DNA from 2 places in the Blastococcus sp. SYSU DS0973 genome. Region 2 is predicted to be linked to the other one. Evidence: predicted binding sites of a transcription regulator. Region 2 holds the regulator's gene; the other holds the start of a gene.
What was found. The regulator LexA, encoded in region 2, represses DNA repair genes until DNA is damaged. The targets are predictions, from matches to a motif close to TCGAACANNTGTTCGA.

Region 1: the regulator LexA is predicted to act here: its motif matches at 8,742-8,757, upstream of ACI791_RS04755 (DUF222 domain-containing protein).

Annotation. Positions count from the first base shown of each region.
Region 1 covers NZ_JBJHAN010000002.1:191,719-206,034, reverse strand. Annotated here, with positions in the region: gene ACI791_RS04800 (hypothetical protein) at 60-200, opposite strand; gene ACI791_RS04795 (DUF72 domain-containing protein) at 371-1,168, shown strand; gene ACI791_RS04790 (hypothetical protein) at 1,178-1,801, opposite strand; gene ACI791_RS04785 (SDR family oxidoreductase) at 1,909-2,739, opposite strand; gene ACI791_RS04780 (Gfo/Idh/MocA family protein) at 2,736-3,731, opposite strand; gene ACI791_RS04775 (DUF4031 domain-containing protein) at 3,770-4,054, shown strand; gene ACI791_RS04770 (HD domain-containing protein) at 4,011-4,652, opposite strand; gene ACI791_RS04765 (ArgE/DapE family deacylase) at 4,649-5,917, opposite strand; gene ACI791_RS04760 (DEAD/DEAH box helicase) at 6,544-8,328, opposite strand; gene ACI791_RS04755 (DUF222 domain-containing protein) at 8,762-10,846, shown strand; gene ACI791_RS04750 (DNA repair helicase XPB) at 10,998-12,683, opposite strand; gene ACI791_RS04745 (DUF1648 domain-containing protein) at 12,788-13,288, shown strand; gene ACI791_RS04740 (helicase-associated domain-containing protein) at 13,296-14,316, opposite strand, start outside.
Region 2 covers NZ_JBJHAN010000005.1:224,577-238,892, forward strand. Annotated here, with positions in the region: gene ACI791_RS11240 (PEP/pyruvate-binding domain-containing protein) at 1-742, shown strand, start outside; gene ACI791_RS11245 (fumarylacetoacetate hydrolase family protein) at 748-1,596, shown strand; gene ACI791_RS11250 (putative quinol monooxygenase) at 1,598-1,891, shown strand; gene ACI791_RS11255 (NAD-dependent succinate-semialdehyde dehydrogenase) at 1,884-3,293, shown strand; gene serA (phosphoglycerate dehydrogenase) at 3,541-4,797, opposite strand; gene ACI791_RS11265 (vitamin B12-dependent ribonucleotide reductase) at 5,886-8,759, opposite strand; gene nrdR (transcriptional regulator NrdR) at 8,906-9,460, opposite strand; gene ACI791_RS11275 (LysM peptidoglycan-binding domain-containing protein) at 10,206-10,481, opposite strand; gene lexA (transcriptional repressor LexA) at 10,927-11,688, shown strand; gene ACI791_RS11285 (hypothetical protein) at 11,692-12,729, opposite strand; gene ACI791_RS11290 (phosphatase PAP2 family protein) at 12,704-13,423, opposite strand; gene hflX (GTPase HflX) at 13,474-14,316, opposite strand, start outside.

The DNA.
Region 1 (14,316 bases), on a different contig from region 2:
TGTGGTGCGTCCCGGGCGGGCTCACCCCTGGCGGGGGTGACAGCCCATCCAGGACCGGGTCACCGGATCTCGACGGTGAAGGGACCGGCGACCGCTCCGTTGCTGGACTTGATCCAGATGGTGGTCGGAGCCGTCGCGGGCGCCGGGTCGATCGTGATGTCCCACGGGCCGGTGTTCTCCGGAGCCTCCAGCGCACCCACCGTGCCAGTCGGGTACCCGGCGATCGGGTCGCGGGCCGGTCTCGTGGACGGAACAGTGGCCCGCGGGCACCGCTGCGGGCAGCCGAGCGCAGGGGGGCGACCTGTCCCCAATACGGGGGGCAGGCGGCTGCCGTCGCGTCAGCCCGCGCACCGCGGGGTAGCGGTCGGGCGTGACGGTGATCATCGGGACGTCGGGGTGGCAGTACCGCGACTGGCGCGGCGCCTTCTACCCGCAGAAGCTGGCGCAGCGGCTTTGGCTCGAGCACTACGTCGAGCACTTCGCCACCGTCGAGAGCAACAACGCCTTCTACCGGCTGCCCGAGCGGGAGACGTTCGTCAAGTGGCGCGAGCGCACGCCACCGGACTTCCGGTGGGCGGTCAAGGCCAGCCGGTTCCTCACCCACATCAAGCGGCTGCGCGAGCCGGAGGAACCGGTCGCCCGGCTGATGGGCCGCGCGGCGGGTCTGGAGGCCAAGCTGGACACGATCCTGCTGCAGCTGCCGCCCACACTGAAGGCCGACCCGGAGCTGCTGCGCACCTGCCTGGCCCAGTTCCCCAGCGGGACGCGGGTGGCCGTGGAGCCGCGGCACGAGTCGTGGTGGACCGACGAGATCCGGGCGCTCCTGGAGCGCTACGGCGCGGCGCTGTGCTGGGCCGATCGGATGGAGCAGCCGGTCGCCCCGCTCTGGCGCACCGCCGACTGGGGATACCTGAGGTTCCACACCGGGCTGGAGAACTGGCGCTACCGGCCGGAGACCCTCCAGCGGTGGGCCGACCGGCTGGCCGCCAGGTACGGGGAGGACGACGTCCTCGTCTACTTCAACAACGACCCGGGCTGCGCCGCGGTCATCGACGCGTGCTTGTTCGCCGACGCGGTGCGCCGGGCCGGAGGCACGCCGACGCGGGTGCCCACGGCCGACCAGGCGACCGGTCTGGCCTGGGCGCCGGTGGAAGTCCCCCCGGTCTGACGGTTCCGGTCAGCCCTTGTCCTTGCCCTTGCCGTTGCCCTCGCCGTTGCCCCGCCCTGCGCCCGCCGCGGCCCCGTCGGCTTCCTCGGCGCTCTCCTCGACCTGCTCGTCGGCGTCGCGGGCGGCCTTCTCGGTGCCCTTCGGCGCCTTCTCGGCCGCACGCGCGGTCTTCTCCGCGGCGTGGGCCGCCTGGCGCTCCTGGGCCGCGGCGAGCGCCTTCTGCGCGTGCTCGTCGGCGTGGGCGATGGCGTTGTCGAGCCCGCGGCGGTCGCTGTCCTCGCCGCCGTCCTCGGTGATCTCCTCGGGCTGGACCTCGGTGGCGTCCTGGGTCCCGGACCCAGACTCGACCTCGGTGAGCTCCTCGGTCTCGGTCTCGGTCTCGGTCTCGACCTCGGCGGTGTCGTCGGTCGAGCGGGCGGAAACGGCGAGGTCGTCGGACCGGGGGAAGTCGAACGGCGTCACGGTCTGCACGGCGGAGGCGACGGTGTCCTGCACCGGGGCGGGCAGGGCGCCGGCCGCACCGGCGCCGGTCACCCCCGCGGCCGCGATGCCCAGGCCGGTGGCCACCTGCGCCGCGGTGCCGGCACCGGCGATCTTGGCGACGACGGCGGCGAGCCCTTCGAGCAGTGCCATGGGTGCAATCCCTTCCGAACGGGAACCGCGGATGCGGCGCTTCGAACGGGTATCGGCACCAGGTGGGGGCGGCTGTAGCGGTGCGGCCCGATTCACCCGGACGGGCGCTACCCGGTCGGGGCGTCGGCCAGGTGCTGGGCGAACGTGCGCGGTGATCGGCCGAGCAGGTCGGTGAGCACCCGCGGGCTGCCGGTGAACCCGTGCGCGCGGTACCAGTCGAACATCGCGGTGCGGCAGTGACCGGCGTAGGTGCCGTCGTCGCCGGCGGGCGCGTCGACCGCGGCGACGGGGCGCCCCAAGCGGGCGGACAGCAGGTCGGCGACGTCGGGTGCGGTCAGCTCCTCGGGCCCCACGGCCTCGAAGGTGCCGCTGTCCAGCCCGTCGGCCGTGAGCAGCACCGCCGCGGCCTCGGCGACGTCGCGCAGGTCGACGAAGGACTGCGCCTTCTCCAGGCCCCACGGGCTGCGCAGCTCGCCGCTCTCCGCCGCTCCGGCCAGCTGACCGTCGAGGTTGTCGGCGTAGGCGCAGGGCTGCAGCACCCGCCACCGCGCCGCCGTCCCCGCGACGGCGCCGTCGAGGGCCTCCTCGACCAGGTCCTTCGCCGCGTGGTGCGGCATCGCACGGACCTGCGGCCGCAGCACCGAGTGGTAGACCAGCCGGCGCACCCCCACGCGGGCGGCGGCGGTGAGGACCGCGGGGGCGCCGGTGGACTCCGACGGGTCGAAGTTGGGCCAGATCAGGTAGAGGGCGTCCGCGCCGGCGCACGCGGCGGACAGGTCGCCGGTGAGGTCGCCGACGACCACCTCGGCGCCGAGGGCGTCCAGCTGCGGGCGCGGCCGGCGCGAGGGGACGACGGCGCGCACCTGCTTCCCGCGCGCCAGCAGGGCACGGACGACGGCGGTGCCGGTGGAGCCGCCGGCGGCGGTCACGACGATCACAGGACGTCGACCGCCTCGGCGTGCCGGACGCCGAGCTGCTCCCCAGCCTGGCCCAGCACGTCCTGCACGACGAGCGTGTCGGCCAGCGGCATGACGGCGCTCTCGGTCCGGCCCGCCCGCAGGCAGTCGGTGACCTCGATCAGCTCGTGTGCGTACCCGGTGCCGGCCGGGGGCTTCGTGATCGTCTCGGGCTCGGTGCCGGTGCGGTGCAGCACGAACGTCGCCGGGTGGTGGAACCGGGGGAGGACGTCGATCCAGCCGGTGGTGCCGAACACCCGGGCCTGCCCCGGCAGGGCGTTGCGCAGCGAGGTGGTGAGCGAGGCCGTGCGGCCGCCGCCGAAGTCGAGGAGCAGGGCAGCGTCGGCGTCGGCCCCCGAGGAGAACAGCGAACCGGCGGCGACGACACGCTCCGGCGTCCCGAGCAGCATCTGGGCGAAGGAGACGACGTAGACGCCCAGGTCGAGCAGCGCGCCACCGCCGAGCTCCATGGCGAAGAGCCGGTCGGCGGGGTCGTACTCGCGCGCGACGCCGAGGTCGGCCTGCACGGAGCGCACCTCCCCGATGGCGCCGTCGGCGATGAGCTCGCGTACCGCGACGACGGCCGGCTGGAACCGCGTCCACATGGCCTCCATGGCGAAGACGCCGGTCTCCCGGGCCAGGTCCACGACCTCGAGGGCGCCGGCGGTGGTGGCGGTGAACGACTTCTCCACCAGCAGCGCCTTGCCGGCGCGCAGCGCGGCCAGCGCGAGCGCGTGGTGCTGCGGGTGCGGGGTGGCGAGGTACAGCACGTCGACGTCCGGATCGGCGATGATCGCCGCGTAGGAGCCGTGCGCCCGCTCCACGCCGTGCCGGGAGGCGAAGGCGTCGGCCCGCTCCTGGGACCGCGACGCCACCGCCGCGACCCGCGCGCCCGGCACGTGCGCGAAGTCGTGCACCACGTTCTCCGCGATGCGGCCCGGTCCGACGACTCCCCAGCGGATCTCTTCGCTCACCGGGCAGACGCTAGTCGGGGCGCGGCAGACTGCCTCCCGTGGCCGTGCTGATCGACTCCCCGGTGTGGCCCTGGCGCGGCCGCCGCTGGTCCCACCTGGTCAGCGACGTCAGCTACGAGGAGCTGCACGCCTTCGTCGCGGCGGAGCTGGGCATCCCGCGGCGGGCCTTCCAGGGCGACCACTACGACATCCCCGAGGACCTGTACGACGTCGCGGTCGCGGCGGGAGCGCAGCCGGTCGAGTGCCGGGAGCTGCTGCAGCGCCTGCTCGCGGCCGGGCTCAGGCTCCGGAAGCCCCGTCGGCCCGCTGCCTCAGCAGGGTGAGCTCCGCGCTCAGGTTCGCGCGGGCGAGCGGCTCCCACTCCGCGGCGGCGGGCAGCCGGTACAGCCGGGGCAGCGCGAGCAGCTGCTCCAGCACGGCGATCCGCCCCGCGGTGAACGTCTCGTCGTCCAGGTGCCCGTACTCCGCGCGGACGGCCGACGCGTAGCCCGCGTAGGCCGCCGGCGGGCTGGCCAGCACCGCCAGGTCGGCGTCGCAGAGCGCCGCGCCGGCGGCGTCGCCCGGTGCCACGTCGTGGCCGGCGGTGAGCAGCACCAGCCGGACCACCTCCTCGACCCGCTCGTCGGGGACCAGCCCGCGCAGTCCCGCGCGGGCGCGGTCGGCGCTGGTCTGCTCGTTGTCGCTGCGCCGCGGGTCGTAGACCACGTCGTGGTACCAGGCGGCCAGCCGCACGGCGTCGGGGTCGGGGACGTCGGCGACCAGCCGCTCGACCAGGCCGAGGACCGCCGCGAGGTGTGCCAGGTCGTGGTACCGGCGGTGCGGCTCGCTCCACGCGGCGACGACGGCGGCCCACTCGGTGCGCGAGGTGGGGGAGTCGCCGGCCAGCGCGGCCCAGGCCTCGAAGCCGACCGGGCCGCTCACCGGAGGACCCCGCACGTGCGCAGCGCGAGCAGGGCGAACGCGCGGGCGGCGGTGACCAGGGCGGCCACGGGTACCGACTCCAGCGGCCCGTGCGCGAGGTGCAGGTCGCCCGGGCCGTAGTGCAGCGTGGGGATGCCCGCGGCGGCGTACAGCCGCAGGTCGGTGCCCGCGGCGATGGCGCGCTCGGCCGGCTCGGCGCCGCCGGCGTCGACCACGGCGGACCTGACCGCGGGCAGCAGCGGGGAGCCGGCCGGCAGCTCGCCGCTGGCGAAGGCGCCGCCGGTCCAGGTCAGCCGCACCGGGTGCGCGGCCAGCCACGGGTGCGCCGCGCAGACCTCGGCCAGCCGCGCCTCGAGCGCCGCCCTCGCCGTCTCCAGGGGTTCACCGACCCGCACCCCGTACCGGCCCTCGGCGACCAGCCGGTCCGGGACGGAGCTGGCCCAGTCGCCCGCCTCCACCCGGCCGATGGAGATGCCGTGCGGGAAGCGGGCCTCGCCGAAGCGCGGATCGGCGTCGCGCTGCCGCTCGGCCTCGAAGGCGATCAGCGCCGCGTGCACGTGGGCGAAGAGCTCCACGGCGCTGACGCCGCGGTCGCGCATGGCGGCGTGCGCGGCGTGGCCGCTCACCTCCAGCCGGAAGGTGAGGGCGCCGCCGTGCGCGGTGACGACGGCCCCGGCCGTGGGCTCGGGGATCACGCACAGCTCACCGGTGTGCCCGCGGCGGAGCGTCGCCCAGGCGCCGAGGCCGCCGTCCTCCTCGCCGACGACGCCGTGCAGCGCGAGCGGCCGGGCCAGCCGCACCCTCGTCGTCCGGAGGGCGTGCACGGCGGCCAGCGAGGCGACCACGCCGGCCTTCATGTCACAGGCGCCGCGTCCGTGCACGGCGCCGCCGCTGAGCCGGGGGACGAAGGGGTCGCCCGCCCACAGGTCGCGGTCACCGGGCGGGACGACGTCGGTGTGGCCGGAGAGGATCAGCGCGGGCAGACCCTCGCCGCCCGTCGTTCCTACGACGCCCCACGCCTCGGTGCGCACGACCTCCTGACCAGGGGCGTGGGGGGCGCTCGCGGCCTCGGCCAGGTCGATCGGCCACCGGTCGACGTCGCAGCCGAGCTCGTCGAGCCAGTCGCCGAGCAGGTGCTGCACCTCGCTCTCGGCGGCGCTCCCGCCGACCGACGGGACGGCGATCATCGCGCTCAGCCGCTCCACCGCCCACTGCTCGTCGACGGCGGACAGCACGCGGGCCTCGACGGCGGTGAGGTCGGCCATGCGCCGGAGTCTGGCACGCCTCGCCGGAGCCTTCCGGGGCGCGGCGCCGGCGTGCGGGGGGACCTCGGACCGGCGCGGATGTCCAGGCTGGGCAGACCGCCGCGAAGAAGGCGGCCGGCTGGTCTCCCGCCTCGACCACGATGCTCACCACCGCCGACCGCTACGTCGTCCCGGTGCACCACCGCCTGCCCGAGCCCGCTGGCCGGCCTGGTCATCGCGTCAGCGTCCACGGTCGACTCCGCACGCAGGGTCAGCGCGGATCGAACTGAAAAGTCCTGCCGGACGGGTGTCGGCCCGGGGTGCGCGGGTAGCCTCGAAGGCGTCCGGGCCGGGTGCATCGTGCCCCCGGGTGCCATTTGGTTACGCCTTCACGGACTACCGCCCCGACCTCGGTCGGGGGCCTGGAGCCGCGTTGTGCATCTCGCCGCGAGGCGGCCGTCATCCGGTCCGGACCTCACTTCCCGATCGGCCCACCCTCAGGGTGCGGCCGATCGTCGTGAGGGGCGCTCGGACCCCGTGCGGGGGACAGGACTGCCTGATCGCCCGATGCCCGGACTGCCGTCGCAGCACGGGGCGAGCGGTCGCACGAGGCCGTCGCCCTCACCGCCCAGCAAGGGTCGCTCCACCTAGAGCATCGTGCGCAGGCGCTCCCGGCGCGCGCGGAGCACGTCGACCGACGCCGATGCCGACGGCGGGCCGGGCACCGACTGGCGCAGCTGGGTGTGCACCACGGCCTGCGGCTGCGAGGTGCGCGCCGCCACCCGGTTGACCAGCCGGTTGATCTCCCGGCGCAGCTCCGCGGCGTCGCGCCAGGAGCGGCCGGAGTCGTCCTCGTCGGGGTGGTCCTCGACGACCATGAAGTCGTCGCCGTCGGTCCGGTGCCTCTGTGCGATCCGCACCCGCAGCTCGTCGTCCCGCCTGGCCAGCAGCGACGCCGTCTGCTCCGGGGTGAGCAGGCCGGGGATGCCGAGGAAGTCCTCCTCCTCGGGCGCCACGAGCGCGGGGCGGCCCTCGCCGGTGTGCGCCGTCCCGCCGTGGAGGACGTGCGCGAAGCGGGCGTCGGCCTCCAGGGCCTCCCACTGCTTCATCTCGCCCTCGCGCGGCTCCCGTGGCGGCAGGTCCAGCGCCTCGAGTTCCTCGTCGGGCTGGGTCCTGGGCGGCGGCATCACGTGGTTGCGCTGCTCCTCCATGGACGCGGCCAGCGACAGCAGCGGGCGGACGGCGGGGAGGAAGACCGTCGCCGACTCGTGCGAGGCCCGGGAGCGGACCACGCGGCCGACGGCCTGGGCGAAGAACAGCGGCGTCCGGTAGGAGGTCATCCAGGCCAGGACGGCGGCGCGCGGGACGTCGACGCCCTCGGAGATCATCCGCACGCAGACGGCGATCCGGGCGCCGCCCTTGTTGAACTTCTCGATCTTCTTCGATGCCTTCGGGTCGTCCGACAGGATCAGCTCCGGTGCCTTGCCGGTCACCCGGCGCACGATCTTGGCGTAGTCACGGGCGTCGTCCTGGTCGCTGGCGAGGATCAGCCCGGCGGCGTCGGGCATGCCGCCCTCCTCGCGCAGGTGCGTGATCCGGTCGTCCATCGCGGCGATGACGTGCGGCACCCACTGGCCCTTGGGGTCCAGCGCGGTGCGCCAGGCCTGCATCTCCACCGACTTGGTGCCGGCCTCGCTCAGGGACGCGGCGACGACCTCGCCGGCGGAGTTCCGCCAGCGCGAGGTGCCGGTGTACGCGGCGAAGACGACGGGGCGGACGACGTTGTCGGCGAGCGCCTCCTTGTAGCCGTAGGTGTAGTCGGCCCGGCTGACCAGGCCGATCCCGCCGGCGCCGTCGTCGCCCTCGAAGACGTCCTCCTCGTAGCGGACGAAGGGGATGCGCTCGTCGGGCTTGGTGCGGAACGGCGTTCCGGTGAGGCAGAGCCGGCGGGCGGCCATGCCGTACGCCTCCTCGACCGCCTCGCCCCACGAGAGGCCGTCGCCGGCGTGGTGCACCTCGTCGAGGATCACCAGCGACTTCACGGCCGTGGAGCGGGCGGCGTGCAGCATCGGCTTGCCGGCGACCTGCGCGTAGGTGGTCACGTAGCCCTGCGTGCCGGCGCGGACCGGCCCGACGGCGTTGGTCAGGTTCGGGTCGAGGACGATGCCCATCGCGTCGGCGGCCTCGGCCCACTGCAGGCGCAGGTGGTCGGTCGGGCAGACGACGACGACGCGGGCGACCTCGCGGCGGGACAGCAGCCGGGCGGCCAGCGTCAGGGCGAAGGTCGTCTTGCCGGCGCCCGGCGTAGCGGTGACCAGGAAGTCCTTGGGGGAGGCCTCCTCGTACTGGCCGAGGGCGGCCTGCTGCCATGCCCGGAGCGGTCGGCTGGTCGTCTGCGGGGCCCGGGCCGCCGCTGCTGCTGCAGTCGCCATGTCGGGGCCCATTCTGGTCGGCGACCGGGCAACACGCCCAACGGGGCCCTCCCGCGCGCCGCCGCCACGGCCCCGTATGGAGGCGGTCGCGCACGCCGGTGACCAGCGGCTTCGCTCGAGGCCCGACGGCGGTATGGCGCGGATCACCGGCGTGCCGGACCGACCCGTCACGTCACGCCGGTCACGCCCGACGCACGGGTCAGGGCAGCCCCGGGAGGAGCTCGCCCAGCGTCACCGGGAGGTCCCGCAGCCGCACGCCCGGCTGCTGGCCCGGCGCGCTGCAGATCACCGCCGGCGACCGGCGCGATGAGGTGCTCATGGGCCTGGACTGGAGGCGGCGCGCGCCCCGACCCGGCCCTGCGCCCGCCCGACTCGTCCCCGCTCCTGCCCGGGTCGGTGAGAACTGTCGGTGATCGAACATACGATCGATCCCGTGGAAGACGCCGCCCCGACGACCGGTGCACCGCCGCGCGCGCCGTCGGCGGGCTGGGCGTCCGGGCCCCTCGGTGGGGTGCAGGCCGCCGACCGGGAGATCGCCCGGCAGACCGCACTGCGGGCGCGGGCGGTGGCCGAGTTCGCCGCCACCCGGCCCGCGTCGACCGATCGGCAGCCGGGGGAGCCGGGTGCCATGAGCGGCGAGCGCCGGGCGTCCCGGCCCGAGGTGCTCGCCGACGTCAGCGAGTGGGCGGCTCAGGAACTCGTCGTCGCGCTGTCGATCTCGTCGCAGGCAGCGGAGGCGCTGCTCGCCCGGTCGCTCATCCTCGTGCACCGGCTGCCGCGCACGCTCGACGCCCTGGAGGCGGGTGCGATCCACGGCGGGCACCTGTGGCCGATGCTCGGCTCGGTCGCGCCGATCGCCGACGCGACGGTCCGCGCGGAGGTCGAGGCCGAGTTGCTGGGCTGGGCGGTCGGGCGGGTCACCACGCCGGCCCAGCTGGGTGACAAGGCGCGGCGCCTGGTGCTGCGGCGGGACGCCCGCGACGCCGCCGACCGGCTGCATCGGGCGTTGCGCCGACGCGGGGTGTCGGTGCGGCCCGACACCGAGGACGGGATGGCGGTGCTGAGCGCCCTGCTCACGGTGCCGGAGGCGCAGGCGCTGCTCGACGCCCTGGGCCGCTGTGCCGACGAGCTCGCCGGCCCGGACGACCAGCGCACCCGCGGCCAGAAGATGGCCGACTGCCTGCTCGACCTCGTGCTGCGGCCCGGCGAGAACGGCCTGCCGCCCGTGCAGGCGCAACTCACCGTGGTCGCCGGCGTGCGCACCCTGCTGGGTGGCGACGAACCGGGGGAGATCGGCGGGCAGCCGGTCCCGGCGGAGATGGTCCGCGCCCTCTCCCGCGCCCTCGGGCTGCTGCCCGATCCCGCGCCGCCCGGGAGGTGGCCAGGCGTGCCGCCGGGTGCCCGGCCGGCGGACCCGAACCGGATCGAGGCGCCGGGAGCGAGCGACGAGGAGGCCCTCGCCGACTGGTGGACGGCCACCGAGGCGCGGGTCCTCGAGGAGTGGGGCGGCGAGGACGATCCGTCACCCGAGGAGATGGCCCGGTACTGGGCGGAGGGCGCTCGCTGGGAGCGGATGCCCTCGGCGGCCGACCTCAAGATTCTGGACGACCCGGAGCCACCGGACGACCCGGGGCCACCGGACGACGCCCCCTCGCCGGACCACGCGCTGGACCCCATGCCCGACGAGGCGCTCGGTTTCTGGTCCGACCGTGCGCCCGATACCTCGCCCGAAGACGTGATCGACCATGCGCCCGAGGAGGATCCCGCTCCAGGCATGGCCGCAGGGCCCGGAGCGAGCAGCTGGGCTGCGGCGGACCGTGCCGTCGAGTCGGCGGGTGCGGTGCTGCTCGATCTGCAGCGGGCGGTCGGCCGTGCCCAGTGCGCGGTGACGGCGGCGCAGCGCCTCGACGCCGGCGACGAGGACGCATGGCAGCGCGGCCCGGCAGGGCAGGTGTCCGCTGCGCCCGACGCGCTGGCCGCGCTCCGCGTCGCCAGCGTCGCGCAACGGACCGCGCTGACCTCCCTGCTCGACGCGACGGCCGGCGGCGGCCTGGTGGACTGCCCCCGGGTCGCGGTCGTCGCCGAGCTGGCCGGCGCCCTCCTGGCGCTGACCGGCAGCCGGGAGCTGCGGCGGCTGGCGCACTGTGGCGCCGCGAGCTTCCGGCGCGACCCGGCCGGGTGCGACCACGACCTCGCCGGGCGACCCGGGATCGGCCCGCCATCACCCACCGACGGCTACCGCCCCAGCGCACCGCTGGACCGCTACGTCCGTGCCCGCGACCGCCGGTGCCGGTTCCCCGGCTGCCGCCGTCCGGTGCCACGCGGTGGCGAGCTCGACCACGACCGGCGGTGGCCCGACGGCGAGACGAGCGCGGCGAACCTTCTCGGCTACTGCACGTCCCACCACCGCGGAAAGCACCAGGCGCCCGGGTGGAGGCACCACCTGGCCGCCGACGGCACGCTGACGGTGACGAGCCCGACCGGCCTGGTGGCGAGCACCTCGCCACCGCCCTACTGAGGCGTCGACGGCACCACGGTCCGGCCGCATGGCGCGCTGCGTCACCGTCGCGCCCGGGGCGGAGGCCCCGCAGGCGGTGGCCCGGGTGGAGGGTGTGGTGCCGGTGGGCTTCGTCGATCAGCTGCCGACCGGCACCCGGTGACGCGAGGGTTCAGTCCGCGGGCTCGTCCACCCAGTCGGGGCCGTTGACCTCGCCCGGGCCGGCCAGGTCGGCGGCGTCGACGATCGTGTAGGCGTAGCCCTGCTCGGCGAGGAAGCGCTGCCGGTGCGCGGCGTACTCGCTGTCGAGGGTGTCGCGGCTGACCACCGTGTAGAAGTGCGCCTGCCGGCCGTCGGCCTTCGGGCGCAGCACCCGGCCGAGCCGCTGGGCCTCCTCCTGCCGGGAGCCGAACGTCCCCGACACCTGCACCGCGACGGCGGCCTCGGGCAGGTCGATGGAGAAGTTGGCGACCTTGGAGACGACCAGGGTCTTGATCTCCCCGGTGCGGAACGCCTGGAAGAGCCGCTCCCGCTCCTTGTTGGTGGTCGAGCCCTGGATGACCGGGGCGTCGAGCGCGGTGCCGAGCTCCTCGAGCTGGTCGAGGTAGGCCCCGATGACGAGCTTCTGCTCGTCGGGGTGGCGCTCGAGCACCCGCCGGATCACCGGCAGCTTCGACTGCGCGGTGGCCGCGATCCGGTACCGCTCCTCGGGCTCGGCGACGGCGTAGGTCATCCGCTCCTCGTCGTCGAGCGAGACCCGCACCTCGATGCACTCGGCCGGCGCGATGTAGCCCTGCGCCTCGATGTCGCGCCACGGGGCGTCGTACCGCTTGGGGCCGATCAGCGAGAACACGTCGTCCTCACGCCCGTCCTCGCGCACCAGCGTCGCGGTCAGCCCCAGCCGGCGGCGGGACTGCAGGTCGGCGGTCAGCCGGAAGATCGGCGCCGGGAGGAGGTGCACCTCGTCGTAGACGATCAAACCCCAGTCCTGGGCGTCGAACAGGTCCAGGTGCCGGTACTCGCCCTTCCGGCGGGTGGTGATCACCTGGTAGGTCGCGATGGTGACCGGCCGGATCTCCTTGCGCTCACCGGAGTACTCGCCGATCTCGTCCTCGGTCAGCGACGTGCGGGCGATCAGCTCGCGCTTCCACTGCCGCCCCGCGACGGTGTTGGTCACCAGGATCAGCGTGGTGGCCTTCGCCTCGGCCATCGCCGCGGCGCCGACCAGGGTCTTCCCCGCGCCGCAGGGCAGCACGACGACGCCCGAGCCACCGGCCCAGAAGCCCTCGACGGCTTCCTGCTGGTAGTCGCGCAGGTGCCAGTCGGCCTGGTCCAGCTCGATCGGGTGGGCCTGGCCGTCGACGTAGCCGGCCAGGTCCTCGGCCGGCCAGCCGACCTTCAGCAGGGCCTGCTTCAGCCGGCCGCGCTCCGACGGGTGGACGACGACGGAGTCGGAGTCGATCCGCGCGCCCAGCATCGGGGCGACCCGCTTGGAGCGGATGACCTCCTCCAGCACCGCGCGGTCGGTGGTCGTGAGCACCAGCCCGTGCACCGGGTTGTTGGCCAGCGTCAGCCGCCCGAACCGGTCCATCGTGTCGGCGACGTCGACCAGCAGCGCGTGCGGCACCGGGTAGCGGGAGTACCGCACCAGGGCGTCGACGACCTGCTCGGCGTCGTGCCCGGCCGCCCGGGCGTTCCACAGCGCGAGCGGTGTCACCCGGTAGGTGTGCACGTGCTCGGGGGAGCGCTCCAGCTCGGCGAACGGCGCGATCGCCGACCGGCAGTCACGGGCCAGCGGGTGGTCGACCTCGAGCAGCAGGGTCTTGTCCGACTGCACGATGAGCGGACCGTCGTTCACGCATCACTCTTTCCGTCGCGGGAGGTGCCGGGCGCGAGCCGCCGCACCGGACCATCCACCGTAACCCCGTGCAGACCCCGGACCTTCCCGCCTAGGTTGCTCCCATGGGCCGCCCGCGCACGTGGTTCGCCGCCTCCGCGGTGCTCTACGCCGCCGTCTGGGCGTGGTCCTGGACCCGGCTGCCGGAGCGGGTGCCCACCCATTTCGCCGCCGGCGGCGAGCCCGACGACTGGAGCAGCCGGGCCGCCGCGCTGTGGTTCAGCGGGCTGCTCGGCCTCGGCATGGTCCTGCTCTTCGCCGGCCTGGTCCAGCTCGTACGGCGGGCTCCGGCGGCGATGGTGGACGTGCCACACCCCGAGTACTGGAAGCGGCCGGAGAACCTCGGCCGGCTGCGGGAGATCGCCGTCGCGGATCTCTGGCTGCTCGGCGCCTGGACGCTGCTGCTGCTCACCGCCGTCGACTGGCTGGTCGTCCGGGCCGCGACGGCGGAGGACCCTGCCCTGGGCCCGTGGCCGCTGCTCCTGGTGGGCGGCTACCTCGTCGTCGTCCTGGGCCGGGTGGTGTGGATGGTCACCCGCCGCTACGCGGTGCCGGAGAACGGCTGACCCGGGCTCAGACCGCGTCGTCGGGCTCGACGAGGGCGACCGAGGTGATCCGGTGCACGGCGAACGTGCGGTTCTCCCCGCGCCGCTCGTCGTAGCCGGAGAGGAAGCCGCCGGCCAGCGACACCGGCTGCACCACCCGCTGGCTGCCGCTGCCCTGGGCGTCGACGTAGCCCAGCCACACGGGCACGCCCTCGCGGACCGCGCGGGACAGCAGTTCCAGCGTCGACGCCGTCGTCACGCCGGGCACCTGGCGCACCGCCTCGCCGCGGCGGGCGGCCAGCGCGGCGTCGCCCGCGCGGATCTCGCGGACCGTGGCGTCCAGGTCGTCGGCCGAGAGCGGACGCGGCGCCGGATGCGACTCGCTGCCGGTCCGGCGGCCGGCGGCGCGGGGCCGGGCCGGCGGGCGGGTGAGGACGGCGCCGCCCGGGTTCTCGCCGGCCGGCGCGTAGCCCGCCTCGCGGAGCACCGTGAGCACCTCGTCGGCGCCCAGCGCGCTGACCAGCACGCCGGGTGCCAGCCGGCGCAGCTCGGCGGCGGCGGTGCGGCGGTCGTTGAGCACCTGGGAGAGCAGCCCGTGGTCGTCCGAGCGCACGTACGACTCGATCGCGCCCACCCGCAGCCGCCCGTGCTGGCGCGCGACGTCGTCGACCAGGTAGTCCAGGGCCTGGGGCACCGGCGTGCGTGACGCGCGGGCGAAGAAGTCGTGCAGGTCCGAGGCCGACCACCCGGCGTCGAGCGCGCGGCGGATCGAGGACTCCGAGACCCGGAACACCGTCGCACCGCCGGAGGACTCGACGTCGGCGATGACGGACAGGGTGTCGGCCAGCTCCGCGACCAGGGGACCGGGGGCGATCAGCGAGAGGTCGGGCTGGGCGAGCACGTGGTCGACCGGCTCGGGCAGCAGCCCCCGCATGCCGTCCGCGGCGCCGTCCTCGCCCGCCGCGAGCAGCCCGCGGCCGGCGGTGGAGAGCACCCCGGACACCAGGACGCCGAGCCGCGCGGCCTCGGTGAGCATGTCGGGCACCGGG
Region 2 (14,316 bases):
GACCATGACCGCCGAGGAGCTGCCCGTTCCACCGGGCTTTGTCATCACCTCGGCGGCCTTCGCCGCCGCCGTCGACGAGGAGTCCCTCCGGGAGGCCATGCGCCGCAAGGACGTCGAGGCGGCTCGCGCACTGGTCGCCGCCGCGCAGCCGCCCCGCGAACTCATCGAGCAGCAGTTCGGCCGGCTCGAGGGCCTGGTCGCCGTCCGCTCGTCCGCATGCGCGGAGGACTCGGAGGGCGCCAGCTACGCCGGGCAGCAGGAGACCTTCCTCGACACCGACGGCCTGGAGGCGGTGCTCCACAACGTCGTGGAGTGCTGGCTGTCGTTCTTCACCGACCGGGCGGTCTTCTACCGGCAGGAAAAGGGCTCCCTGGAGGACGTCGCGATGGCGGTCGTCGTCCAGCAGATGGTCGCCAGCCGGAAGTCCGGCGTCATGTTCACCGTCGACCCGGTGCACGGTCGCAAGGACCGCATGGTCGTCGAGGCCGCCCGCGGGCTCGGCGAGGCGGTCGTCTCTGGGGAGACGACGCCGGACAACTACACGCTCTCCCGCGAGGGCGTGGTGAAGAAGATGAAGATCGTCGACGCCGAGCGCGTGCTCAGCGACGAGGAGTGCGCGGCGCTGGCCCGGATGGGGCAGAAGCTGGCGGAGTTGCACGGCTGTCCGCAGGACATCGAGTGGGCGTTCGACGACGCCGGCGACCTGTACCTGTTGCAGTCCCGTCCGATCACCACCATCTGACGGCCGTGAAGTTCGTGACCTACGCGTCGACCGACGTCCGCTCGCGGGTCGGCCGGCTGGACGGCGACACGGTGGTCGACGTCGGCTTCGACGGCGACATGGTGGCGTTCATCGGGGCGGGGGCGCCGCGCGGAACCGAGCGTGCGGTCCCGGGCGCACGGCTGCTCGCCCCGCTGGTCCCCCCTTCGTTCCGGGACTTCCTCGCCTTCGAGGGGCATCTGACCAACGCCTACCGGAACCTGGGCCGCGAGGTGCCGGCCGAGTGGTACGAGGTGCCCGTCTACTACCGCAGCATGGGCACGACGGTCACCGGGCCGGACACCGTGCTGCCCTGGCCCTCCTACAGCCGCCAGCTCGACCACGAGCTGGAACTCGCCGCGGTCATGGGCCGGCCCTGCCGGGACGTGCGGGCAGAGGATGCGTTGCACTGCGTCTTCGGATTCACGATCTGGAACGACATGTCCGCCCGTGACGTGCAGCGTCGCGAACTGCCGGTCGGCATGGGCCCGGCCAAGGCCAAGGAGTGGGACGGGTCGAACGTGCTCGGCCCGTGCATCGTCACCCCGGACGAGATCGACCTCGCCACCCTGGAGCTCGAGGTGCGGGTCAACGGCGAGCGCTGGGGCGGGGACCGTGTCTCGGCCATGTACCACTCGTTCGGCGACCTCATCGCCTACGCCGCCCAGGACCAGACCTTGCTCCCGGGCGAAGTGCTCGGCTCCGGCACCGCCACCGGCGGTTCCGGGCTGGAACTGGACCGCTGGATCCAGCCGGGGGACGTCATCGAGATGGAGGCCGGTCCGATCGGCATCCTGCGCAACACCGTCGGAACACCCAACTGGAAGGACAACTGACATGGCGTTCGTCGTCGCTGCCACCTGGAAGGCCAAGCCCGGGGAGGCCGAGCGGGTCACCGAGGTGATCAAGAAGATGACCCCGCTGTCCCGGGCGGAGCCGGGCAACGTGTTCTACCAGGCGCAGGTCAACCCCGAGGACCCCGAGACGTTCTTCCTGTACGAGCAGTACACCGACGCCCAGGCCTACGAGGACCACAAGAACACGCCGCACTTCCAGGAGAACGTGTTCGGCTACATCCTCGAGTACCTGGCCGAGCGCAGCGTGAAGACCTACGAAACCATCGATGCCTGAGGTCATCACGGTTGACCCGGCCACCGGGGAGCCGCTCGCCACCTACCCAGGCGCCGACGTCGACGAGGCACTCGAGCTCCTCGCGGCAGTGCACGCCGCCCAGCCGCCGTGGGCCGCGCGTCACGTGGAGGAGCGCGCCGACCTGGTGCGGGCCATCGGCGCGCAGCTGCGGAAGCAGGCCGGTGACCTGGCCGGGTTGATGACCGCCGAGATGGGCAAACCGATCGGCGAGGCCCGGGCCGAGCTGGAGAAGTCCGCCACCGCGTGCGACTACTACGCCGACTGCGGGCCGGGCCTCCTCGCCGACCGGAAGGTGGACACCGGCGGGCAGCAGAGCTGGGTGGCCCACGAGCCGCTCGGCGTCGTCCTTGCGGTGATGCCGTGGAACTTCCCGTTCTGGCAGGTCCTCCGCTTCGCCGCACCGACCCTGCTGGCCGGCAACACCGCGATCTTGAAGCACTCCCCCAACGTGACCGGATGCGCGCTCGCGATCGAGCAGGTGTTCCGCGATGCCGGCCTGCCCGGCGACGTCTTCCGCAGCATCGTGGTCGCGGAGGCCGACGTGCCGGAGGTGAGCCGGGCACTCATCGAGGACGACCGGCTCAGCGCGGTGAGCCTCACCGGTAGCGAACGGGCCGGCGCAGCGGTGGCCGCCACGGCCGGACGGGCGATCAAGAAGACCCTGCTGGAGCTCGGAGGCTCGGACCCGTTCGTCGTCCTGGCCGACGCCGACGTCGACCTGGCCGTGGCCGGGGCGGTGCGGAGCCGCTTCATCAACACGGGGCAGAGCTGCCTCGCCGCAAAGCGCTTCCTGGTGCACCGCGACGTGGCCGACGAGTTCAGTCGGCGCTTCGCAGGAGCAGTGGCCGACCTCCGGCTCGGCGACCCGCGCGACGAGGCGACGGCCATCGGCCCGATGGCGCGCACCGACCTGCGCGACGCACTGGAACAGCAGGTCCGCGCGTCGGTGACGGCGGGCGCGACCGTGCTCACCGGTGGGATGTCGCTGGAGGGCCCCGGCGCGTTCTTCCGGCCCACCGTGCTCGGCGACGTGACCCTCGACATGCCGGTCATGGCGGAAGAGACGTTCGGCCCTGTCGCGGCGGTCATGCCGGTGGACGACGACGACGAGGCAGTCCGGGTCGCGAACGCCACTCGGTACGGGTTGGGCGCCAGCGTCTGGAGCAGCGACCAGGAGCACGCCCTGGCTGTGGGCCGGCGGATCACCTCCGGCGCGCTGTTCGTGAACACCGTGGTCGCCTCCGACCCCCGGCTGCCCTTCGGCGGGACGAAGCGCAGCGGCTACGGCCGGGAACTCGGCGAAGCGGGTGTCACCGAGTTCACCAACGTACGGACCTACGTCGTCGGTGGAGGGGTGCCGGACGGGCCCGCGACCGAGTGACTTCCCGGTCCCCCGGTGCATCCGGCCAGGAGAGGCCGGCTGGGGGATCGAGTCAGCCCGGTCTCGCGCCAGCCCGACCCGCACTCCGGCCCAGGCGGCGGCCGCAACGCCGCGCACCGCACCCGGTCGCCGAGCAGGCATACCGCCAGCTCCCGATGAGCAACGACGAGCGCGCCGCCGCTTGGGACGACGACCCCATGGTCGAGTGCACGCGGATCCGCGGTAGCGGCAGCTCGGACCGCCTACGTCAGGTGCGGCCGGACCGCGAACGGGCCCCTGCCTCGTTCCCGACCTCGCCGATCAGCCGCGCGGTGATCGTGTGCGGTAGGGCGGCGATCCGCTGGATCAGTTCCTCGGAAGGCCGACTGTCGAAGTCGGTGAGCACGTACCCGAGCTGTCCGGTCGTCGAGAGAGCCTGCGCCTCGATGTTCAGACCCATCGCGCTGACGACGCTGTTCAGCTCCGCGAGGACCCCGGGCACGTTGTGGTGCAGGTAGCTCAGCCGCTGAGCGCTGGTCTGAGCCGGAAGCTGTACGCGCGGGAAGTTGACCGACAGGCTGGTGTCACCGGATCTGACGTAGTTGAGCAGCTTGCCCGCGACGAACCACCCGATCTCTTCCTGCGCTTCCTTGGTCGAGGCAGCGATGTGCGGCGTGAGGATGACGTTCTCGAGGCCGCGGAGCACTGACTCGAAGGGGTCGCCTTGAGCCTTCGGCTCGACGGGGAACACGTCCAGGGCCGCGCCGCCGAGGTGGCCGGCGAGGAGGTGGTCACGCAGTGCGGAGTCGTCGACGACCATGCCACGTGAAGCGTTGATGAAGATCGCGCCGGGCTTCATCTTGGCGAGTTGCTGGTCGCCGAACATCCCGGCGTTGCCAGGGCGCCCGTCGACGTGAAGGCTGACCACGTCGGCTGTCTCGAGAAGCTGGTCGAGGCTCGACATGCGCCGAGCGTTGCCGTGGATGGGCCGATCAGCGATGTCGAAGAAGACGACTCGCATGCCGAGCGCCTCCGCCACGTTGGCGAGTTGAGTGCCGATGTTGCCGTAACCGACGATGCCGAGCGTCCTGCCTCGGACCTCGTAGCTCCCGCCGGCAGACTTGTCCCACACGCCGTCGTGCATCGCTTGGTTCTTCACCGTGAGCCGGCGTGACAGGGCGACGATCTCGCCGATGACGAGCTCTACCACGCTTCGGGAGTTGCTGTACGGCGCGTTGAACACGGGGACCGCGGCATCTGTGGCGGCCGCCAGGTCCACCTGGTTCGTCCCGATGCAGAAGCAACCGATGGCGGCGAGGTCGCCGGCCTTGGCGATGACCTCAGCGGTCACCGTCGTGTTGGACCGGATGCCGAGGAGGGTGACGCCTTGCAGCGCGTCGGCCAGGTCGTCCGGCGCCAGTGAGCCCGGTCGTTGCTCGACCTCGAAGCCGGCTCCCCGTAGCACCTCTACGGCGCTCGGATGGATGTTCTCGAGCAGCAGCGCGCGGCCCAGCGTGCCGGTCATCGACCGACCACCGAGCACGTCGGCGCGATGGTGCTTTCCCGGCCCGTCGCTGGTCCGCGCGAACGGTGCTCGGCGACGCCATCTCGGTCGAGCGCGACAGCCTCGAGAGGGCGGATCGGCGTGTTGTGCGGTTCTACTCGGTGCACGTGGTTTCTCCTTCGCGCTGCCGGCGGGGCGGATGAATCAGGATCTGTGGAGTACGCGCTGGGCCGTTGGGCACCCGGTGCCGAAGTCGGACCACTGGCCGTCGTCGGCGATCGCTACCTCTTCCAACCAGGCCTCCTACCGTTGCACGCGGTGACCATCGGTCCGGTCGCGGCTGCCGTCGGAGCACTCGCAGCCGAGGTCGTTCTCGCCCGACGCGGCGCGCCTTCCATGCATCGGTCGAAGCAACTGGTTGAAGCGGCCGAGACGCCACGCAGTGACACAACGAGTGGGACCACGCTGGACATTCCAGTCAACGCTAGGGATCACGCCGGGTGAGGCCCGGCCCCGACTCGCAAGTACGGCGCCATGCCTCGGGCGGGAGTCGTGACGGGACCGAGCAAGCACCCCGCGACCAGGTGCGCGGCACGTCGATCACCACCCCGGCGTCGCTGGCCCGGCTGCGGCGGCAGTGCCGGATGCGCATGTCCGCGCGGCGGTCACCGAGCCCGGCCCAGGGGCTGCGGACCACCGTGCCCGTGCCCGGGGTGGGCCGGACACGCACGGCCCGGTCGCCCCGCCTCGCACCCAGCCGGAGAGGAGTCGACGACCTACCCCCTCCCTCCATGCCGTGCCGCCCATGAGGTCACCGAAGTCGGTGCAGCACGCCCGACGCAAGCAGCCTTGCCGCAGCCTCTGCCGCTACAGCCGCAGCCTCCACGCCTCGGCGAGTCGGACGCGCGGCACTGCTTCAGCCACAGGTCACGGCCGCCGCCACGGACGATTCCGTGGCGGCGGCCGTGGCCACCTTCAGGTACTGCAGCGATGCAGGTGTCAGTCAGCGAGTGCGATCGTCGTCACCACCCCGCGACACCGCCAGGTGTCACGTCCAGACGGCATCCGGTGTCATCGGGAAGACGCCCGTCACTGTGGTCCGACGACAGTCAGCTGCAGCCGCTGGTGGAGCCGCAGCCCTCGCAGACGTAGCAGCTACCGGCCGGGCGCATCTTCGTGCCGCAGGTCATGCACAGCGGCGCGTCGGTGGCGGTCCCGGTGACCAGCTCGAGGAGCTCGGCCGAGGAGTGGGCCTCCTTGACCGACTTCGGCCCCGCGGGGGTGACCTTCTCATCCACCTTGGACGTCTCGATCGGCGCGGAGCCGCGCAGCTGCTCCAGGTCGACCTCCTCCTCGTGCACGGTGGCCGTCGACGCGGAGGTTCCGTAACCGGAGACCTGCGCGGCCCGCTCCTCGGCGGTGAAGATGCCCAGGCCGGCACGCTTGTCCACCGGCAGGTGGTCCAGCGCCAGGCGACGGAAGATGTAGTCCATCACGGACTGGGCGATCCGGATGTCCGGGTCGTCGGTCATGCCGGCCGGCTCGAAGCGCATGTTGGTGAACTTGGAGATGTAGGTCTCCAGCGGGACACCGTGCTGCAGGGCCAGCGAGATGCCGATCGAGAAGGCATCCATCACACCGGCGAGGGTCGAGCCCTGCTTGCCGAGCTTCAGGAACACCTCACCGAGGCTGCCGTCCTCGTACATGCCCGCGGTCATGTACCCCTCGGCGCCGGCGACGCTGAACGAGGTGGTGACGCTCGTCCGCTTCTTCGGCAGCCGCTTGCGCACCGGGTGCGACAGCGCGCTGGGGGCCGCCGCCTCGACCTCGGCCCTGGTGCCGTCGTTCTTGCCCTTGCCCCCGGACAGCGGCTGGCCGACCTTGCAGTTGTCGCGGTAGATGGCCAGCGCCTTGAGACCCATCTTCCAGCCCTGGAAGTAGATCGTCTCGACGTCCTCGACGGTCGCCGTCTCCGGCATGTTGACCGTCTTGCTGATGGCGCCGGAGATGAACGGCTGGACGGCGGCCATCATGCGGACGTGGCCCATCGGGGAGATGGCCCGCTCGCCCATGGCGCAGTCGAACACCTCGTAGTGCTCCGGGCGCAGGCTCGGGGCGTCGACGACGTGGCCGTGCTCGGCGATGTACTCGACGATCGCCTCGATCTGCTCCTCCTGGTAGCCCAGGCTGCGCAGCGCCCGCGGCACCGTCTGGTTCACGATCTGCATGGAGCCGCCGCCGACCAGCTTCTTGAACTTGACCAGCGAGAAGTCCGGCTCGATGCCGGTCGTGTCGCAGTCCATCATGAAGCCGATGGTGCCGGTGGGGGCCAGCACCGAGGCCTGCGCGTTGCGCCAACCGTTGTCGGCGCCGATCTCCAGGCACTCCTGCCACTGCTGGGTGGCGACCTTGAGCACGTCGGCGTCGTCGGCACCGACCGGGCGGATGGCGTCGTTGGCCGCGGCGTGCTTCCGCATGACCCGGGCATGGGCGTCCGCGTTGCGCGTGAAGCCCTCGTAGGCACCCACGATGCCGGCGAGCTCGGCCGAGCGCCGGTAGGCGGTGCCGGTCATCAGCGAGGTGATCGCCGCTGCCAGCGTCTGGCCACCGCGCGAGTCGTAGGCGTGGCCGGTTGCCATGAGCAGGGCGCCCAGGTTGGCGTAGCCGATGCCCAGCTGGCGGTAGGCGCGGGTCGTCTCGCCGATCGGCTCGGTCGGGAAGTCCGCGAAGCAGATCGAGATGTCCATCGCGGTGATGACCAGCTCGACGGCCTTCACGAAGTTCTTGGCGTCGAACGTGCCGTCGTCCTTGAGGAACTTCATGAGGTTCAGCGACGCCAGGTTGCACGAGCTGTTGTCCAGGCTCATGTACTCCGAGCAGGGGTTGGACGCGTTGATGCGGCCGGTCTCGGGGTTGGTGTGCCAGTCGTTGATCGTGTCGTCGTACTGGATGCCCGGGTCGGCACACTCCCAGGCGGCCTGGGTGACCTTGCGGAACAGCGACTTGGCGTCGACGGTCTCGATCACCGATCCATCCAGGCGGGCGCGCAGCCCGAACTCGTCGCCCTCCTCCACCGCGCGCATGAACTCGTCGGAGACGCGGACGGAGTTGTTGGCGTTCTGGTACTGGACGCTGGTGATGTCCTTGCCGCCGAGATCCATGTCGTACCCGGCGTCGCGCAGCGCGCGGATCTTGTCCTCCTCGCGCGCCTTGGTCTCGATGAACTCCTCGATGTCGGGGTGGTCGATGTCGAGGACGACCATCTTGGCCGCGCGCCGGGTGGCGCCACCGGACTTGATCGTCCCGGCCGAGGCGTCGGCACCGCGCATGAAGCTGACCGGGCCCGAGGCGGTGCCGCCGGAGGAGAGCAGCTCCTTGGAGGAGCGGATGCGGGAGAGGTTCAGGCCGGCACCGGAGCCGCCCTTGAAGATCAGGCCCTCCTCGCGGTACCAGTTCAGGATCGAGTCCATCTCGTCGTCGACGGCGAGGATGAAGCAGGCGCTGACCTGCTGCGGGGCGCTCGTGCCGACGTTGAACCAGACGGGCGAGTTGAAGCTGAAGTACTGGTGCAGCAGCATCCAGGTCAGCTCGTGCTCGAAGATCTCGGCGTCGCCCTCGGTGGCGAAGTAGCCGTGCTCGCGGCCGGCCTCGGTGTAGGTGAGCACCACGCGGTCGATCAGCTGGCGCAGGCTGACCTCCCGCTGGGAGGTGCCGACCGCGCCGCGGAAGTACTTCGTGGTGACGATGTTCGTGGCGTTGATGCTCCACTCGGCCGGGAACTCGACACCGCGCTGCTCGAAGTTGATCGAGCCGTCCCGCCAGTTGGTCATGACGACGTCGCGGCGCTCCCAGGTCACCTCGTCGTACGGGTGCACACCGGCGGTGGTGAAAACGCGCTTGATCTTGAGGCCCTTGCCCCGGCTGGGCGCCTTGGCGCCGCGGCGGGTGCGGGGACCGGCCACGCGGTCGTCGGTATCGGTCATGGTGTGGAGCTCTCCCTGGTCGTGTGTCGCGTGGTGCTTCGCGGGGCTGCGCGGTGGTGCTGCGCGGTGGCGGATCGGGGGCTGGGGAAGAGCCGCGATCGGTAACTGCTCGAACTGCTGTCTATCGGGTGGCACTGACGGGTTTCTCAGGTGCCGGCAGGGCTGCCGGAGGCGACCGGCTGCCCCCGGCCCCCACCCCGCCGGCGGACCGGCGGGTCCCCCTGCATGCCCGGCAGCGGCGGGGTACCCGCCGCCAGGTGCCGGGCACGCAGCTCGGTGATTTCCTTCTCGAAGTCCTCGAGCGAGGTGAAGGCCCGGTACACGCTGGCGAAGCGCAGGTAGGCGACCTCGTCGAGCTCGCGCAGCGGCCGCAGGATCGCCAGCCCGACCTCGTGGCTGGGCACCTCCGCCGCGCCGCTGGCGCGGATGGCGTCCTCCACCTGCTGGGCGAGCAGCTTGAGCTGGTCCTCGTCGACCGGACGGCCCTGGCAGGCCCGCCGGACGCCCGCGACCACCTTGCTGCGGTTGAAGGGCTCGCTCACGCCGTTGCGCTTGACGACGGCGAGCACCGCCTCTTCGACGGTGGTGAACCTCCGCCCGCACGCGGGGCAGGACCGGCGACGCCGGGTGGTGGCGCCCTCATCGGCCTCGCGCGAGTCGATCACCCGGCTGTCGGCGTTGTGGCAGAACGGGCATCGCACGGTGGTTCACCTCCTTCTTCCTACGCCCCCCACCGGCCGGTTGTGGACCCTCTTGGGGACATCCGGTGGATGCGCCGGGGAGAACCTGAGGACCAGCCTGTGGACGGGCTTACAGCCCTGTAACTACTAGATGTAGGGGAACCCTAGGGCGGGCCTCACAAGATGTGCAAGTGATCGTTTCCTCGGCGTGTTCCGCCCCGGCACTGCCGTGCGCACGCGGAACACCGGACCCCAGCAGTCACAGGACATGCCCGGCGTCTCGGACCAGCGGAAGGCTCGCGGTGGCGTCGGCACCGGCGGAGCGCCCGCCGCGAACTGCAGACCCCGCCCGCGCCACGGCCACGCGCTGCGTCGCGCGAGATGCCGCGACGACGGCCGCAGCGGGTGCGGCGACAGGCGGCTCGGGCAGCCGCACGGTCGACAGCTCGCTCCACGCCGTCGCCTCGGCGCCACCCACGACGACCCGCACGCACACCTGGCAGGTGCCCGAATCGACAGCCCGACAGCCCGACAGCCCGGCAGCCCCTGCACACCAGGCACCGACCTGGTGGACCTCGACGGCCTGGGGTCGGCGGGGCGGACACCGCGGCGCGGTTCTCCATGACGCTGGACTGCGACAGGCGGCGAGGGTGATGGCCAACACAGACGGCCGACGCTTCAACACGCACGGTCGACGAGCTCGTCGGGCCGGGCTGGGCACCTCTTGCCGCGGCCGGCGGAGTCCACCGGGCCCGGGGGAGCTGACTCAGGGCAGCCGCAGGACCTGCCCCGGCAGGATCGCCGAGCCGTCGAGGCCGTTCAACAGCTGGATGCCGTCGACGACCTCCCGCACGTCCCGCCCACCCGCCGCTGCGCTCGCGATCGACCACAGCGTGTCCCCCGGCTCGACGATGACCCTCGTCGTCCCCATCAGCTCCAGGCCGGCACCGTCCCCACCGAGCACCGCGGTCCCGAGCGCGACCACACAGAGGACCAGCAGCAGCGCGAGGGCGGCCACGAGCCGGCGACCGCGAGCGGTCAACCGGAGAGGTGGCAGCGCCGGTTTCCCCGGCCGCCCTGCGGCATGCCCCAGGGCTACGGCGGGACGGGCGCCGCGCGCCGACCGGCCCGCGGCCCCACCTCCGGCCGCCGGTGCGACCGCGTAGGCGCGCGGGACCGGCGGCAGCACGCGCAGGTGCCGCTCCGGCCGCCGCTCGAACCGCTCCCGCACCGCGCCGGGCGTCTCTCCGCGCACCGTCGCTGCCGCACTGCCGGCCATGGCTTCCCGCCCCTCACCTGGCCGGATCCCCCCGGCCCGAACGTGTGTTCGATTCGAACGCCTGTCCGATGTCTACCGCATCGGTCCGACAGAAGCGACGCGACACGGGCAACTTTCGAACACGTGTTTGAACTGACCGGCGATCGGCGCTACGGTCGCTACGACGACCAGGCTGATCAGCTGCGCGGGCAGCCGGCGAGGAGGACACGTGACGAACTCGAGCGGGACGTCCGGCGGCCGACGCGGGAGCCGGAGCGCCGCCCCGGAGACGGCCGACGCCTCGGCGTCGGTGCGCACCTTTCCGGACCGGACGGCCGACGGTGACGGACTCACCCAGCGGCAGCGCCGGGTGCTGGAGGTCATCCGCGACTCGATCGACCGTCGCGGCTATCCGCCCTCGGTGCGCGAGATCGGCGAGGCGGTCGGGCTGTCGTCGGCCTCCTCGGTCGCGCACCAGCTGTCGGTCCTCCAGAAGAAGGGCTGGCTGCGCCGCGACCCCAACCGGCCGCGCGCCCTCGACGTCCGGCTGCCCGGCGACGCAGGCCGCACCGCCGCCGTCGAGCCGCCCGTGGTCGGCGACGGCGAGCAGGCCTCGGCCCCGACGTACGTACCCCTGGTCGGGCGGATCGCCGCCGGTGGTCCCGTGCTCGCCGAGCAGGCGGTGGAGGACGTCTTCCCGCTCCCCCGCGAACTCGTCGGCGAGGGAACGGTGTTCATGCTCAAGGTGGCCGGTGACTCGATGGTCGAGGCGGCCATCTGCGACGGCGACTGGGTCGTCGTCCGCCAGCAGCCGACGGCCGAGAACGGGGAGATCGTGGCCGCCATGATCGACGGCGAAGCAACGGTCAAGACGTACAAGCGCCGCGACGGTCACGTGTGGCTGCTGCCGCACAACCCCGCCTACGAGCCCATCCCTGGCGACGAGGCCACCATCCTCGGCCGGGTCGTGTCGGTCCTGCGCAGGGTCTGACCGTCAGGGACGACGACGCAGGCGGCTGCCCAGCCAGACCACGAGGGTGGCGACGGCGGCAGCGATCAACGCGGCCGCGATCGGTGAGCGGTCCGAGCGCACCAGCTCCTCGAAGCCCGGCAGCGGGTCCGCGACCGGTGCCGCCGTCGCCGCGGGCGGTGCGCCGGCCGGGAGGGGTACCACGGTGACCGCGCTGGGCAGCCCCTCGCTGGCGACCACCAGCGCGCGCGAGTCGGCGGTGAAGCTGACCGCCTCGCCCTGCGGTGACTCCGGCAGGGCCACCCGCACCGGCTCGCCGGCCAGCGCGCCCGGGACGTCGGAGGCGGTCAGCGGCCACACGTAGGCGTCGGTGTAGGTGCGCAGCGCGACGGCGCTGCCGTCCGACGCGACCGCCCCACCGGTGATCATCAGCTGGCCGGCCCGGCCGACCGGCCCGCCGGGGGTGCCGGTCAGCGTCACGTTCACGGTGGCGACCCGTTCCATGGGCGCCGTTCCGCCGTCGGCGAGGTCACCGGCCGGCCGGTACACACCGCTGGAGCCCAGGACCTCCTTGGTCACCACGTACGGGGTTCCGTCCGGGGCCACCAGCAGCGCTTCGGCGTCGTGCGCGCCGTCGGGATAGGTCAGCCGGTGCAGCACGGTGCTGCCGTCGGGGCGGAGGACGTGCAGCGCGACGGTCGCGCGGTGGAGGCTGTTGTCCCCGGTGTCAGCGATCCAGACGCCGCCGTCCGGTCCGACCGCCAGATCCTCGGGGTCGTACGGGTCCACGGGGGCGGACCGGACGTCGATCACCGCGCACGCGCCGTCGAGCCCGTAGACGGCGACCTGGTCGCCGCCGTCGTTGAGCGCGAGCACCTGCTCGCCCACGGCGACGAGTCCCGAGACCTCGGCGAGGCGCGGATCGGTGATCGAGCACCGCACCGTGGGTGACGCGCCCCCGGCCTCGGCGATCCCGGGGACACCGAGCAGGACGCCGATCAGCGCGGTCGCCAGGACGAGCCGCCTGACGGCGCCGCTATCCGGTCCGGGCTGCTCGGGCACGGACGAAGCGTGACAGCACGAGCGCGTCCAGTGCATGAACCACGCCCAGCAGCACGATGCCCACAGCCGCTCCCACGACGGCGTCGGTGACCCAGTGGAAGTCCAGCGACACCATCGCCACACCGGTGGCGACCGGTCCGGCCACGCTCAGCCACCAGAACGTGCGCTGCACCGCCGGCGGCAGTCCGTACTCGACCGCCTGCCACCGGGCGACGCCCCACATGAGCACGGCGTTGGCCACGTGCCCGGAGGGGAAGGAAGCGCCGTCGGGGTGGAAGTAGTACGACCCCGGAAAGGCCGGGGCGGTACGACCGATGCCGTGCTTGATGGCGTAGACGCCGGCGGTGAGCACAGCGAGGGCGAGCGCGACCCGGGCGATCGGCAACCACGCCCGCCGCCGCCAGAAGAGGTAGCCGAGCAGACCGGCGAGCACCGCGAGGATGGTGACCCGCCCGCCGAGCTGGGTGACCAGCCAGACCACGGGGTAGCCCGCGGTGCCCCGCAGTCCCCAGTCACTGACGACCTCCGAGACCAGCAGGTCCAGCCGCTCCAGCGAGCCGTGGGTGAGCAGGTCGGCGGTCACGAGGACCGGGACGAGGACCGCTACGCCGACCAGCCACCACGGCGGCCGACCGGCCGAGACGACGGGCGCGGAACCGGGAATACCGGTCTCCCGCACCGCGCCCCTCGCCACGCCGCAACCGTACCGGGCCGTGACCGGATCGTGATCGATGCGGCCGGAGGTCAGGCGACCGGAGCCCCGAACTCCTCGAGTGCGGCCGCGAGCGCTCCGTCCACCCGGGCGGTGAGCCGGGTGCCGCCGCCCTCGTGCTGCTCGCTGAGGACCTCGCCGTCCCGGTGCACGCGGGCCACCAGGTCACCCCGCTCGTAGGGCACCAGCACGTCGACGTCGACGTCCGGGTGCGGCAGACGCTCGGCGACGAGCCGGCGCAGGGTGTCCATGCCGGCCCCGGTCCGGGCGGAGACCCAGACGGCGCCCGGCAGGGCCTGGCGGAGGGCGAGGATGTCCTCCTCGCTCATCGCGTCGACCTTGTTGACGACGATGACCTCCGGGACCGCCGACGCGTCGATCTCGTTCAACACGACGTGGACGGCGTCGATCTGGCCGAGCGGGTCGGGGTCGGAGCCGTCGACCACGTGCAGCAGCAGGTCGGCCGCGGCCACCTCCTCCAGGGTGGAGCGGAAGGCGTCCACCAGCTGGTGCGGCAGGTGGCGCACGAAACCGACGGTGTCGGTGAGCGTGTACTCCCGGCCGTCCGGCGACTGCGCACGGCGGACCGTCGGGTCCAGGGTCGCGAACAGCGCGTTCTCGACGAGCACGCCGGCGCCGGTGAGCTGGTTGAGCAGGCTCGACTTGCCGGCGTTGGTGTACCCGGCGATGGCCACGCTCGGGACGGCGTTGCGGCCGCGGCTGGACCGCTGGGTGGCCCGCGCGGTGGCCATGCCGGCGATCTCGCGGCGCAGCTTGCTCACCCGGGCGCGGATGCGCCGCCGGTCGGTCTCGATCTTCGTCTCGCCGGGACCACGGGTACCGATGCCGCCACCGCCGGCGACGCGACCACCGGC